One region of the Arthrobacter sp. Rue61a genome, then DNA from elsewhere that is predicted to be linked to it. Evidence: riboswitches for the same ligand, from Rfam matches in the RefSeq annotation. Region 1 holds a riboswitch; each other region holds the start of a gene.
The links. Region 1 has a riboswitch for thiamine pyrophosphate ahead of thiC (phosphomethylpyrimidine synthase ThiC). Riboswitches for the same ligand answer to the same signal wherever they lie in the genome.
Positions count from the first base shown of each region.

Region 2: it holds a riboswitch for thiamine pyrophosphate, as region 1 does, so the genes downstream of both, thiO (glycine oxidase ThiO) here and thiC (phosphomethylpyrimidine synthase ThiC) in region 1, are expected to answer to the same signal.
Region 3: it holds a riboswitch for thiamine pyrophosphate, as region 1 does, so the genes downstream of both, ARUE_RS19055 (ECF transporter S component) here and thiC (phosphomethylpyrimidine synthase ThiC) in region 1, are expected to answer to the same signal.

Region 1 covers NC_018531.1:2,868,048-2,872,099, forward strand. Annotated here, with positions in the region: gene ARUE_RS13060 (VOC family protein) at 1-289, opposite strand, end outside; gene ARUE_RS13065 (amidohydrolase family protein) at 369-1,451, opposite strand; TPP riboswitch at 1,535-1,642, shown strand; gene thiC (phosphomethylpyrimidine synthase ThiC) at 1,638-3,506, shown strand; gene ARUE_RS13075 (alpha/beta fold hydrolase) at 3,489-4,052, opposite strand, start outside.
Region 2 covers NC_018531.1:3,222,106-3,226,157, forward strand. Annotated here, with positions in the region: gene ARUE_RS14590 (thiazole synthase) at 1-122, opposite strand, end outside; gene thiS (sulfur carrier protein ThiS) at 126-362, opposite strand; gene thiO (glycine oxidase ThiO) at 359-1,627, opposite strand; TPP riboswitch at 1,620-1,738, opposite strand; gene thiE (thiamine phosphate synthase) at 1,766-2,437, shown strand; gene ARUE_RS14610 (ferritin-like fold-containing protein) at 2,468-3,136, opposite strand; gene ARUE_RS14615 (TM2 domain-containing protein) at 3,295-4,052, shown strand, end outside.
Region 3 covers NC_018531.1:4,176,579-4,180,630, reverse strand. Annotated here, with positions in the region: gene ARUE_RS19080 (Na+/H+ antiporter subunit E) at 1-471, shown strand, start outside; gene ARUE_RS19075 (MrpF/PhaF family protein) at 468-746, shown strand; gene mnhG (monovalent cation/H(+) antiporter subunit G) at 736-1,128, shown strand; gene ARUE_RS19065 (DUF4235 domain-containing protein) at 1,188-1,448, opposite strand; gene ARUE_RS19060 (NUDIX hydrolase) at 1,479-2,168, opposite strand; TPP riboswitch at 2,460-2,596, shown strand; gene ARUE_RS19055 (ECF transporter S component) at 2,674-3,294, shown strand; gene ARUE_RS19050 (ABC transporter ATP-binding protein) at 3,294-4,052, shown strand, end outside.

The DNA of each region.
Region 1 (4,052 bases):
CCGTGGCGATGGTTGCGGCCAGTGAGGGCTGATCCTGGAACAGGATGGCTGTGTGGAACAGGCCAGCCTCCCCCCGCCCCGGTATCTGCAAGCCAACCGCCGGCGCAAGATGGACAACGGGCTTACCTACGCGTCCCAAATAGAGCCCGCCATCCTGCTCGGCCACGACGTCCAGCCCCAGGGCGCGCTGGTAATAGTCACTCATGACCTTCATGTCGCCGACCTTGAGCATGACGGTGCCCATGGTGAGTTCGGCGGGAAGAAGATCCTGGCTGGAGGTGGTGGTCATGTGAAGCTCCCGGTTTTGAGGATGCCGCCTTTCGGTACCCTGCTTACCTTACTAAATTACTTGAAGCTTCAATTTATTCCTAACGTACGAACTCGCCTCGCAGGACGATGTGCTTTAGTTCGAGCACTGTCTCCAGGTGGCGCCGTGGATCGGTACTGCACAGCACGACGTCGGCACTCGCCCCGTCGCTGATGCCGTCGGCTCCCAGCCATGGACGGGCACTCCACGCGGCGGCGTCCAGGACCGCCGCCGGCGGCAGGCCGGCGTCGTGCAGTTCCTTCATTTCGTCGGCAATCCTGCCGTGCTTGATCACGCTGCCGGCGTCGGTGCCTGCATAGATGGAAACACCCGCCTCGAAGGCCTCAAGCACACGCTCACGCCTCCCCTCCCAGAGACGGGTCATATGGTCCGCGTACTCCGGAAACTTCTGCCCGGCCTGGGCTGCTATATCCGGGAAAGTAGCGATGTTGACCAAGGTGGGAACGATCGGCACTGACTGTTCCACCAAGCGGGGAAGGTGTCGCGGCAGGAGACCGGTGGCGTGCTCTATGCAGTCGATATTGGCATCAAGCATGTCGTCGATGGTGTCCTCGGCGAAACAGTGAGCCGTGACCCTGGCACCTTCATCATGCGCGGCCGAAATGGCGTCCCTCACGATCCTCGCCGGGAAAGAGGCAGCGAGATCGCCAACGCCGCGATCGATCCAGTCACCCACCAGCTTTACCCAGCCGTCGCCGTCGCGGGCTTCCTTTCGGACGGTCTCCACGAGGTCGCCGGGCTCAATCTCGTGGCCCAACCCGCGGAGGTAACGTCGGCTCCGCGCGATATGCCGGCCTGACCGGATCAACCGGGGCAAGTCCGATCGCTGCTGTACCCAGCGGGTGTCTGAGGGCGATCCGCAATCGCGGATCAGCAGCGTCCCGGCGACGAGGTCTGCTTGTGCCTGGGCAAGCGTGGCCTGCTCGTCAACCGCTCCTCCAACGCCGAGTCCGATATGGCAGTGTGCGTCAACAAAACCCGGCAGGACCCAGCCATCCAATACCTTGTCCGGCGAGGCAAGGGGACGTTCAAACGTCAGTTTGCCGTCGATGGACCACAGCCCGCGGCGCTCTTCGTCCGCCGAGACGAGCACGGGTCCACTGAATTCGATGATGTTGGCCATGGCAAAAGCGTAGCTGCGGTGGCTCGCCAGAGCCTGCTGTACTCATGTGACTGGGAGCCCGCCGGGAGCTGTGGTAGCTTCGTCTACGACCACACGGGAGCCCTTGCAGGGGCTGAGATCGGACTGATGCAGTCTGCGACCGTTGAACCTGTCCGGGTAATGCCGGCGAAGGAAGTGAGTATTCCCTTGAGCACCGCAGAAACACAGCACAGCCCTGTTCAAAATCAGATCAACGCAGGCCAAAACCAGATCAACGCAAGCGAAAACGCTCCTGAGCCCGTCACGCAATCGTTGAAGTCCCACACGTTGGCGTGGCTGGAAGACCGCGACAACGGCATACGTGTCCCCGTCACGGAGATCGCTTTGGAGCCCTCCCCCAACGGGCAAGCCAATCCCCCTTTGCAGGTGTACCGAACAGCAGGCCCGGGCAGCGATCCGGTGGTGGGGTTGGAGCCGTTCCGTGCACCGTGGATCGAAGCCCGCGGAGACACGGAGGCCTATTCTGGTCGGGAACGAAACCTACTCGACGACGGCAAGTCCGCGGTTCGGCGTGGAGCAGCGTCAGCGGAGTGGAAGGGCGCGCAACCTGTGCCGCGCCGCGCCGTCGAGGGTAGGGCCGTCACGCAGATGCACTACGCGAAGCAGGGAGTTGTGACTCCTGAAATGCAGTTCGTCGCGTTGCGGGAAAACTGCGATGTTGACCTTGTCCGCAGCGAAGTTGCCGCGGGAAGAGCGATTATCCCGAACAACATCAACCACCCCGAATCCGAGCCGATGATCATTGGCAAGGCTTTCTTGGTGAAGATCAACGCCAACATCGGAAACTCTGCAGTCACCAGCTCCATCGCCGAGGAGGTGGACAAGCTGCAGTGGGCAGCCCAGTGGGGCGCTGACACAGTGATGGACCTCTCTACGGGAGATGACATCCACACGACGCGCGAATGGATCATCCGCAACTCCCCCGTTCCGATCGGAACAGTCCCTATCTACCAGGCGCTGGAAAAAGTGAACGGCGAGGCCAACAAGCTGACGTGGGAAATCTTCCGCGATACCGTGATCGAGCAATGCGAGCAGGGCGTGGACTACATGACCATCCACGCGGGCGTTCTGCTGAGGTACGTGCCGTTGACCGCCAACCGGGTCACGGGCATCGTGTCCCGCGGCGGTTCGATCATGGCCGGCTGGTGCTTGGCGCACCACCAGGAGAACTTCCTGTACACGCATTTTGACGAGTTGTGCGAAATCTTCGCCAAATACGATGTCGCGTTTTCCCTGGGTGACGGGCTCCGCCCCGGTTCCATCGCCGACGCGAACGACGCCGCGCAGTTCGCCGAGCTGGATACGCTCGCTGAGCTGACACAACGGGCGTGGGAGTTCGACGTGCAGGTCATGGTGGAAGGCCCGGGGCACATTCCCTTCCATCTGGTGCGTGAAAATGTGGAGCGCCAGCAGGAACTGTGCAAGGGTGCGCCGTTCTACACGTTGGGTCCGCTGGTTACCGATATCGCCCCCGGCTATGACCACATCACCTCGGCCATCGGCGCCACGGAAATTGCACGCTACGGCACGGCCATGCTCTGTTATGTGACCCCGAAGGAGCATCTGGGGCTTCCCAACAAGGACGACGTCAAAACGGGCGTCATCACCTACAAGATCGCGGCGCACGCTGCGGACCTCGCCAAGGGACATCCGGGGGCTCATGAACGTGATGATGCACTTTCCAAGGCGCGGTTTGAATTCCGGTGGCGCGACCAGTTCGCGTTGTCCCTCGATCCCGTGACTGCCGAGGCCTTCCATGATGAGACGTTGCCCGCCGAACCGGCGAAGACCGCCCATTTCTGCTCCATGTGCGGACCCAAGTTCTGTTCGATGCGCATCAGCCAGGACATCCGTGACGAGTATGGTTCGGCAGAATCGCAGGCGGCCATCGCTGGAATGTACAGCGGCATGCGGGAAAAGAGCGAGGAGTTCCTGGCTTCAGGTGGAAAGGTGTACCTGCCGGAGCTTCAGGTCCCGGCAAACCAGGGCGTCAGCCGCTCAGGAAGCTTGAACTGACATAGCCCGGCCGACATCCGCGATGAACGAGCGGATAGCCTGATCTCCGTCAACGGAATCCTGGGGCCGGTGTCCTCCCGCTGCTACGCGGCGGAGGGCACCGGTTTCCTGCAGATAGCCGGCGATTTCCTCATACAAGGGCTCCCAACCTCCCGTGAGGACGAGTGTGGGAACGCCCGGCACGATATGGAGCGGGGCATCCCATGGCGGTGCTTGGAGCCGGAGCCTGCGGGCTGACCGCCGGGCCTCCGGGGTGTCCAGCCCGCCGGTTTCGGCCGAGAAAGCACGCCGGTAGAACTCGCGCTGGTAGTCGGCGTCGTTGAGCTGGTTTCTTACGTCGAACAGCGGTTCCATGAGGGCCCGGTAGGAAGCAGTCGCCGGAAGCTCAGCGGTCAGAGACAAGCAGGACGGCTCTACCAGGGAGAGCGAGTGCACCAGATCGGGGCGCTCGACGGCGGCAAGCATGGCGGATATAGCGCCTTGTTCGTGGGCAACGACGTGGCCGCCGCCGGAGTCCACCAGCGCGTTGATCAGGATGGCCACGTC
Region 2 (4,052 bases), 350 kb from region 1:
TCGAGGCTCGGCGCGCCTCCGGTACCCATGATGAGCCGGGAACCGAATTCGACACCGTCGATCACCAGCGCGTCAGTGGAATGAACGTCAGTGGTGCGAACGTCAATGTTTGCTGTTGTCATGGTTCAGCCTCCTTGGACTGCTGTTACGAGTTCGAGTTCGTCTCCGTCGGCCAGCGCCGTCACGGCCCATTGGCTGCGGGGCACCACCTCGGAGTTACGTGCGACCGCGACTCCCAGCTTGCCGCCGTCGGCCGCTTGTCCGCGAGGGTCCAAGGCGCGGCCGGTGATCGCTGTGACCAGGGTGCTGACGGATGCGTCATCGGAGACTGCGTGATCGGTTCCGTTGAGTTTGATGTTCATGCTGTTTCCTTGGTGGGAGCGTGTGCTGCTGGTGTAAGAACTTGGGGAACTGAAGCGTTGCCCGCGAAGCGATCAGGCAGGAACGGAGTCCATCGAGGGTCCGTTGTGCCGCTGATGAGTTCGCCCACGATTCTGGCGGCCACGGGAGTCAGGAGCACACCGTGGCGGAAGAAACCTGTGGCGATCACCAAGCCGTCAGTGTCACCGTGGGGACCGCTGACCCGTCCGAGCAGGGGGGCGTTGTCCGGGGTTCCAGGGCGGGCGCGGGCGGTTGCTTCAAGGAGTTCCAATTCCGCAACTGCGGGGACCAGGGCTTGGGCATCCCTCAGCAGCTGGTAGACGCCGCCGGCAGAGACCGCGTTGGAAGACGCTGACAATCCGTCTTCGCGTTGCGTCGCCCCAATCACCACGGTTCCGTCATCGCGGGGAACTATGTAGACGGGAACGCCTCGAACCATCCCCCGAACAGTGGACGTGACCAAGGGCCGGAGGTTGTCGGGGACGCGAAGCCGGAGGATGTCGCCATAGACCGGCCTCACCGGAAGGTTCAGTCCCTCAGGGAGCCCCGACAGTTGGGATGCCCCCAGCCCGTTGGCCACCACAGTCTCCGCGGCGCGGACCACGACTCCGGATTCGAGTTCCACTCCGGTGACCCGCCCGTCATCCCTCAGCACACCGCGTGCCGGGGAAGGAACGGCGAATCCGTCATCGGCCCCGGACACCCAGGAACCGTCGTCAGGTGAATGGTTTGCTAATCCAGCCAGGAGGCATGCGGCGAGCTTTCGCGGATCCACTTGGTGGTCGGCGGGAATATCGAAAGCGCAGGAAATCTGTGGGCTGAGGAGCGGCTCGCGTTGCCTCGCGTCCCGCAGGGCCAGAGGTTCAACTCCCAATCCAGCTGCGAGCTGTACGGACCTCAGGTCTGCGAGCGCCCTGCGGTCGGCTGCGTCGGCACCCACGGCGAGGGTCGGCGTCGTGCGGTATCCGCTGCCCTCTCCACCCACGTGCAGTCCGTCCACGAAGGAAGGCCACAGCCGCGAAGATTCGACCATCAATTCCAGGAGGTCTCCCTCCTGATAATGCAGTTCGCTGACGGGTGCAAGCATTCCGGCGGCGGCGAACGTTGCACCCGAGGCCGGGACGGGATCGATCAGCGCCACTGAACGGCCAAGTCGCCGGGCTTCATGAGCGATGCCAAGGCCTATGATGCCGCCGCCAATGACGGCCACGTCTGTCTGGATGGGGGTATGGCGGGGACCTGCCATTCGTTTCCTTCCCTACGCCGGTACTAGCCGGATCAGGTCAAGCGGTCGGCGCTGAAGCCCTCTCAGCCGGACAGTCATATGACGAATGTCGCGGCTCCCGCAGTACGTGCCCAGTTTAGAGGAACTACTCTGGTTTCCATGACCCAGCCTGACGCCCTCGCCTCCGCCCGCCTCTATCTGTGCACTGATGCCCGTCAACGGCAGGGCGATTTCGAAGACTTTGTGGACGCCGCATTCGCTGGAGGCGTTGACATCATCCAGCTCCGCGACAAGACTCTGGAAGCTGCCGAGGAGCTTGAATTGCTGGCCGTTTTGCGGAGCGTCGCACAACGGCACGGACGGCTTTGGGCTGTCAACGACCGGGCCGATGTTGCCAGTATTTCCGGGGCTCCTGTATTCCACATCGGTCAAAAGGACCTGCCCCTGACGGCAGCGCGAACCCTCTTGCCGAACGTGACCGGCATCGGTCTTTCCACCCACACACAGGAACAAATCGATGCGGCAGTCGCCACCTCCCAGGGCCCCCTGGGACTGGACTATTTCTGCGTGGGTCCGGTCTGGGCAACGCCTACCAAACCCGGCCGCTCGGCGGTGGGGCTGGACTTGGTCACATATGCCGCAGAAGCGGAAAAGCGTTCGGGCAATGCTGTGACACTTCCTTGGTTCGCCATTGGTGGCATCGACCTCAGCAACGTCGAACAGGTAGTGGAAGCGGGAGCCAGCCGGATCGTCGTGGTCCGTGCCATCACCGAGGCAACGGACCCGACGGCGGCAGCCAAGTCGCTGCTGCAAGCACTGGACACCGTGTAGTTTCCCGCCGAATTCAAGCGGTCTTAGCCGCTACGCGGTCAGGCCAAGGCCTGTCATCCGGCGCCCGTGTTTATCGGCGAGTTCCGTCGTTAAGCTCCTGACCGCTGCACGCGCATCCCCGCCGCCTTTCAGCAATGGTCCCAGCAGGGGGTGTTCCATGCCGACGCGCTGCGCCTGCGTCAAAGCCTCCCCCACCAAGCGGCGACCCCACAATGCAAGGCGCGAGGCCAGGCGCGGGTCGTCAGCCAAGGCCCGCCTGATCAGGACGCGAAGGACTTCCGTGGCCTGGTCAGGGGAAGCGACGCGTTCAACGAAATGCCGCGTTGTTGGGTCGAGGAACATCGATACGGCCCTGTAGAAGTCCGATGACACCGTATCGATGACGTACGCCTTCATGACAGATTCGAACCAGTCCCCCGGTTTGGTGCGCTCATGGAAATGATCGAAGGAGCGCTGGAACGGCAGCATGGCTTGTTCCGGATCGACGCCCATCTCCGACAACCGGTCATTGAGGAGCGCAAAGTTGCCGTAGGCGCCCACGGCGATCTTCGCGAACACAGACCTGTCATGGAGGGTGGGGGCATAGCGCGAATCCAGGGAGAGGCGCCCGAAAGCGGATAGCTCGCCATATGCCATGGCTCCAAGCAACTCCGCGGAGAGTTGCCCGGCAGAGGCTGCAGCGTCCGGGGAGATGCCCATGGATCAAGACTATCCCTGGTGGGCCATCCGGCTCCCGGGGATTCCGTTCCTGCTTCGAGCTCCATTCCTACTAGGCTGACTTGAAGTGAGTTGACTGCCCTCTTGCCCTGCATAGCGCATGTCCTCCTCCTCGCACCCACTTCACTGAAGGATTTTCAATGAGTCACCCCAGTTACCCACCCGCGCCTCAAAACGACGCCAAGTCAGGAGTTCCGCAGGTGCCTGCCGCACCCTACGCTTACGGCGGCCAGTTCCAGGGTGGGGCACAGCCGGGCTACCAGCCCGGACCGGATTCAGGCCCCTACGGAACCCCGGTGGGAGCTCCGGCGAAGTCCTTCATGACCACATGGATCCTGGCCCTGCTCCTGGGTAGCTTCGGTGTGGACCGCTTCTATCTGGGCAAGATCGGTACCGGAATCGCGAAGCTGCTCACAGCCGGAGGCTTCGGTATCTGGTCCATCGTTGACCTCATCATCACGCTGACGGGAAACGCCCGGGACAAGCAGGGCCGTCCGCTTGCGGGTTACCCGGAGAACAAGAAGAAGGCATGGATCATCACCATTGTCGTCTGGTTCGCGGGCCTGATTGTCGGAATCGTGTCCACGGTGTTGTCGTTGACCTTTGTTGCTGCTGCAGTCCAGGGTGCAGGCACCGATGCCCCGGTCCTGCCGTCGGCCTCCCAGGAGGCACCGGCACCGTCGTCGGGCACTGCCTCTGATGACGGTTCCTTAACCGTCACCATGTCCGAGGGCAACACCGTGAAGGTCAGCCTCCTGAACTCCGGTTACACCACCGAAATTCCCGGGATGTCCTACATGAAACCGACCAAGGGAGGCTTCCTCCTCTTGGAGGTTTCCTGGGAGGCCACAGCTGGAAGCAGTTACGCCTCACCCTCGAACTTCGAGGCCTTCGACGC
Region 3 (4,052 bases), 1.3 Mb from region 1:
AACCTCCTGTTCGGCGCACTGATCGCCGTGCTGGTGGCCAAGTTCTTCTACCTCCCCCCGGTGGAGCTCAGCGGCAGGTTCAACATCCTGCGCGCCATTCCTTTCGCCCTCCTGTTCCTCGCCAAAGTGGTGGCAGCGAGCTTCCTGGTGCTGTACCTGGCTGTAGCCAAGGGACCCAAGGTTCGCAGCGCCGTCGTCGCCGTTCCTTTGCGGAGCCATTCCGACCTCATGGTGACGGCCACCGGGCACGTTATCTCGCTGATCCCCGGATCCCTGGTGGTGGAGGTGGACCGCTCCACGTCCACGCTTTATCTGCACGCGCTCAACATTTACGAAGAGGCGGACATCGACAAGATTCGTCAGGAAACCCAAGACATCGAAGCAGGACTGATCCGGATCATGGGTACACGCGAAGAAGTCGAGGCCCTCAAAGCCGAACAGCGTCCCGGGATGGAAGGAGCAGCGCTATGAAAGAAGCGGTTCTCATAGCTACAGCCGTGATCCTCAGCTTGGCCGCCGCTGGGGCAATTATCCGCATCGCCATCGGCCCGTCCCTCCTGGATCGCGTTCTGGCATCAGACGTTTTGCTGGCAATCCTGGGCGCTGCCCTGGCGATCGATATGGCGTTGAACAAGCATCTGAACAACCTGATGCTGCTGGTAGCGCTCGCAGTGATCGGTTTCATCGGCTCTGTGACAGTTGCAAGGTTCGTGGCCGAACGCAGGGAGCAAAGCAATGAGTCCTGATGCCACCGGCCTTGACGCTGTGATTGATGTTGTCACCGCCGTATTCCTGGTGGTGGGTGCCCTGATGTCACTGGGCGCGGCCATCGGCTTGCTCCGCTTCCCGGACCTCATGAGCCGCATGCACGCAGCCACCAAACCGCAGGTCCTGGGGTTGTTTCTCATGCTTGCCGCAATCGGACTCCAGATGCGCACCTGGTGGGTGTGGCCTGTCTTGGTGGTGGCCTGGATTTTCCAGCTCCTCACGGCGCCCGTCTCTGCCCACATGGTGGGCCGCTCGGCGTACCGCACCAAGCACGGACACCGCGAAAAGCTCACCAAGGATGAGTTGGAAGCCGTAGTCCAAAGGGCGGCCGCCGGTCAGGAACCGGGGAGCGACCGCTAGCAGCAGCCACAACGAACGCCGGGTCACCTGCAGGTGACCCGGCGTCGTGGTTCGGGTGCCTAGACGATGTCGTGGGTCTTCGCGAAGCGCGCGATGGCGCGCTGCGTGCCCCGGCTTGCCAGGACCTGGATGAGCGTGCTCACAAAAGCCGAAATCAGTGCGAATGTCAGCGCCGAACGCAGACTGGTTTCCATATCGTCGTTGCCCATGGGCGGTTTGCTGCCAGTGGCCTTTTCCCACCCTTTATTGACGAGTTTGGTGCCTACGAATCCTGCTCCGAGGCTTACTCCGGCACCGATCAGCTTGAAGAAGAGGTTCATGCCCCCAGCCTAGCTCTAAAGGCCACACCGTTAGCGGCGGCTTTCCCGTTCCTTGAGGAACGCCGCCAATGAACCAACCGGCGCAAGTACTGGAACGACTGGGTGTTCGGCCGACCAGACAGCGTCCACGGTTCCGAGTCCGGCGATTTCTTTGAGCAGGTAATAGGTGGGCGGCATCAGTTTCAACGTGCCTGCGGCTTCCGCTTCAAGAATGTCCGCCACCGGCATCCACAGTGATTGCCAGGCTTCCGTAGTTTGATGCTGGGGCGTGGCTCCCGGAGAGGGCTTGGCAACGTAGAAGAACGTGTCGAAGCGTTTGGGCATGTCCGTGGGGGTGATCCAGTTGGCCCACGGGCGGAGGTCGGAGGCATCGATGGTGAGTCCGGCCTCCTCCTGAACCTCGCGGATGGCGGCAGCGAGTACCGTCCCGGCGTTCTTCGCTGCTGCTCCCGGATCCGCGCTCAGGGAGCTCTGGTTCCAGTCGGCTGCGTGGCGTTGAAGCAGCTCCGCCGGGTAGTCCCACCCGCTCTGATCGGCGGCATCGACGCGTCCGCCAGGGAAGACCACCATTCCGGCGGCAAAGTCCATGGTGCTCACCCTGTGTTGGACGAAGGCTTCGAGGCCGTCCGAGGCGTCGCGGAGCAGGATGACGCTCGCTGCCAGGCGGGGTTCCGCCACGGCGTTGGTGTCTGTAAGTCCCGAGCCGGAGATGTCCGTCATGAAATGTGCCCCTTTGCCGCGGTGAAGTCTGCTGATTCATTCTCTCAGGTCCTGTTGTGGGGCCTGGTGTGCAGGGAATGGCGTGGGGGAGGGGTGTAGAGCGGGCCTCGCAACGCCCTCCGTCTCGTTGTTAGGCCTGGTGTGCAGGGAATGGCGTGGGGGAGGGGTGTAGAGCGGGCCTCGCAACGCGCGTGGCAACGGGCACCTCAAGGACGGGAAGGCGATTGTGACTGGACCGCAGCGCCCGCCACGGACTCAGGTGTAAACTGAACCAGCCCATCAGGGCAGATTTGATAACGACAGGGGAGCGCCGCCGTCGGACTCTGCAGAGATGCAGGAGACGCGAGGGCGCTGAGAGTGCGGACAGCCGCAGACCCTCGAACCTGATCCGGTTAGTACCGGCGCAAGGGAGTCGAGCTTCTCAGAGTGTCCGGATGCGGACGGCGCGAGCCGGACCCGGGATCCGGGGAGCACTTTCCCCTCCTGTAACCTCAGGAGGCAGAAAATGACCACGGTAAACGTGAAGAAGGCCAGTTATAACTGGCGCGTTGTAGACATCGTTGTGGCGGCTCTTATCGCCATCGCCGGCGGCGTGATCTTCTGGGCATGGTCCCAGGGCGCGGCACTGGTATCCATCCCCATGAACGCGACGTATCCGCCGCTCACAGGCTTGATTGCCGGTGGCTGGATGATTCCCGCGGTCCTGGGAATGCTCATTATCCGCAAGCCCGGTGCTGCGCTGTTCTGCGAAGCCGTCGCCGCCACCGGTGAGCTCATCATGGGCTCGCAGTACGGCACCACGGTGCTGATATCCGGCGTTTTGCAGGGCCTGGGCGCCGAGCTCATCTTCGCCGCCTTCAGGTACAAGAAGTTCAACCTGCCCACCGCGCTCCTTGCGGGCGCCGGCGCGGGCCTCTTCTGCGGCCTGAACGACTCCTTCCTGCCATGGGGTTGGAACATCGCCTATGAGGCCGTCGACAAGCTGGCCTACATCACCTTCACCACAATTTCCGGCGCAATTATCGCGGGCGCACTCTCCTGGGCGGCCACGCGCGGCCTGGCCAAGACCGGCGTGCTGAGCTCCTTCGCCTCGCGCAAGGCCGCTTCGGAGCCCGTCTTCAGCTGATGTCCGCCACGCAAAGCGGCACGGTGAGGCCTGCCGCCATCTCAGCCGAGGGCTGGGGTTGGCGGCATGCCGGCCGGGCCCAAGCTGCTATTCAGGGCCTGGACCTTCGGATCGAACCGGGGGAGCGCGTACTGCTGCTGGGACCTTCGGGTGCCGGCAAGTCCACGCTCCTGCATGCCCTCGCCGGAGTGTTGGGGGATGAGGAAGACGACTCGGATGAGACCGGCTCCCTGCTGATCGACGGCGGTGCGCCCCGCGAGCAGCGGGGACGCGCCGGATTGATGCAACAGGACCCCGAGACACAGGTGGTTCTGTCGAGGGTTGGCGACGACGTTGCTTTCGGCGCGGAGAACCTTGCCGTGCCCCGTGACGAGATTTGGTCCCGCGTCCATGAAGCGCTCGACGACGTCGGGTTGCGTACCGTTGCGGGTGGCGGCCTGGCGTTGGATCACCCGACGGCGGCGCTCTCCGGCGGCCAGAAGCAGCGCCTTGCGCTTGCAGGAATTTTGGCAATGCGGCCCGGGCTGATCCTGCTGGACGAACCAACGGCCAACCTGGATCCTGCAGGGGTGCTCGAGGTCCGTGATGCTGTTGGGCGATGCCTGGACAAGACCGGCGCCACGCTGGTTGTGGTGGAACACCGTGTGTCCGTCTGGAAAGACCTGGTGGACAGGATTGTGGTCCTGCAGCCGGGGTCGGCCGCAGGGTCCAGCACGGCCGCAGGGGCCGGGCGGGTCACGGGCGGCGTCCTCTTGGAC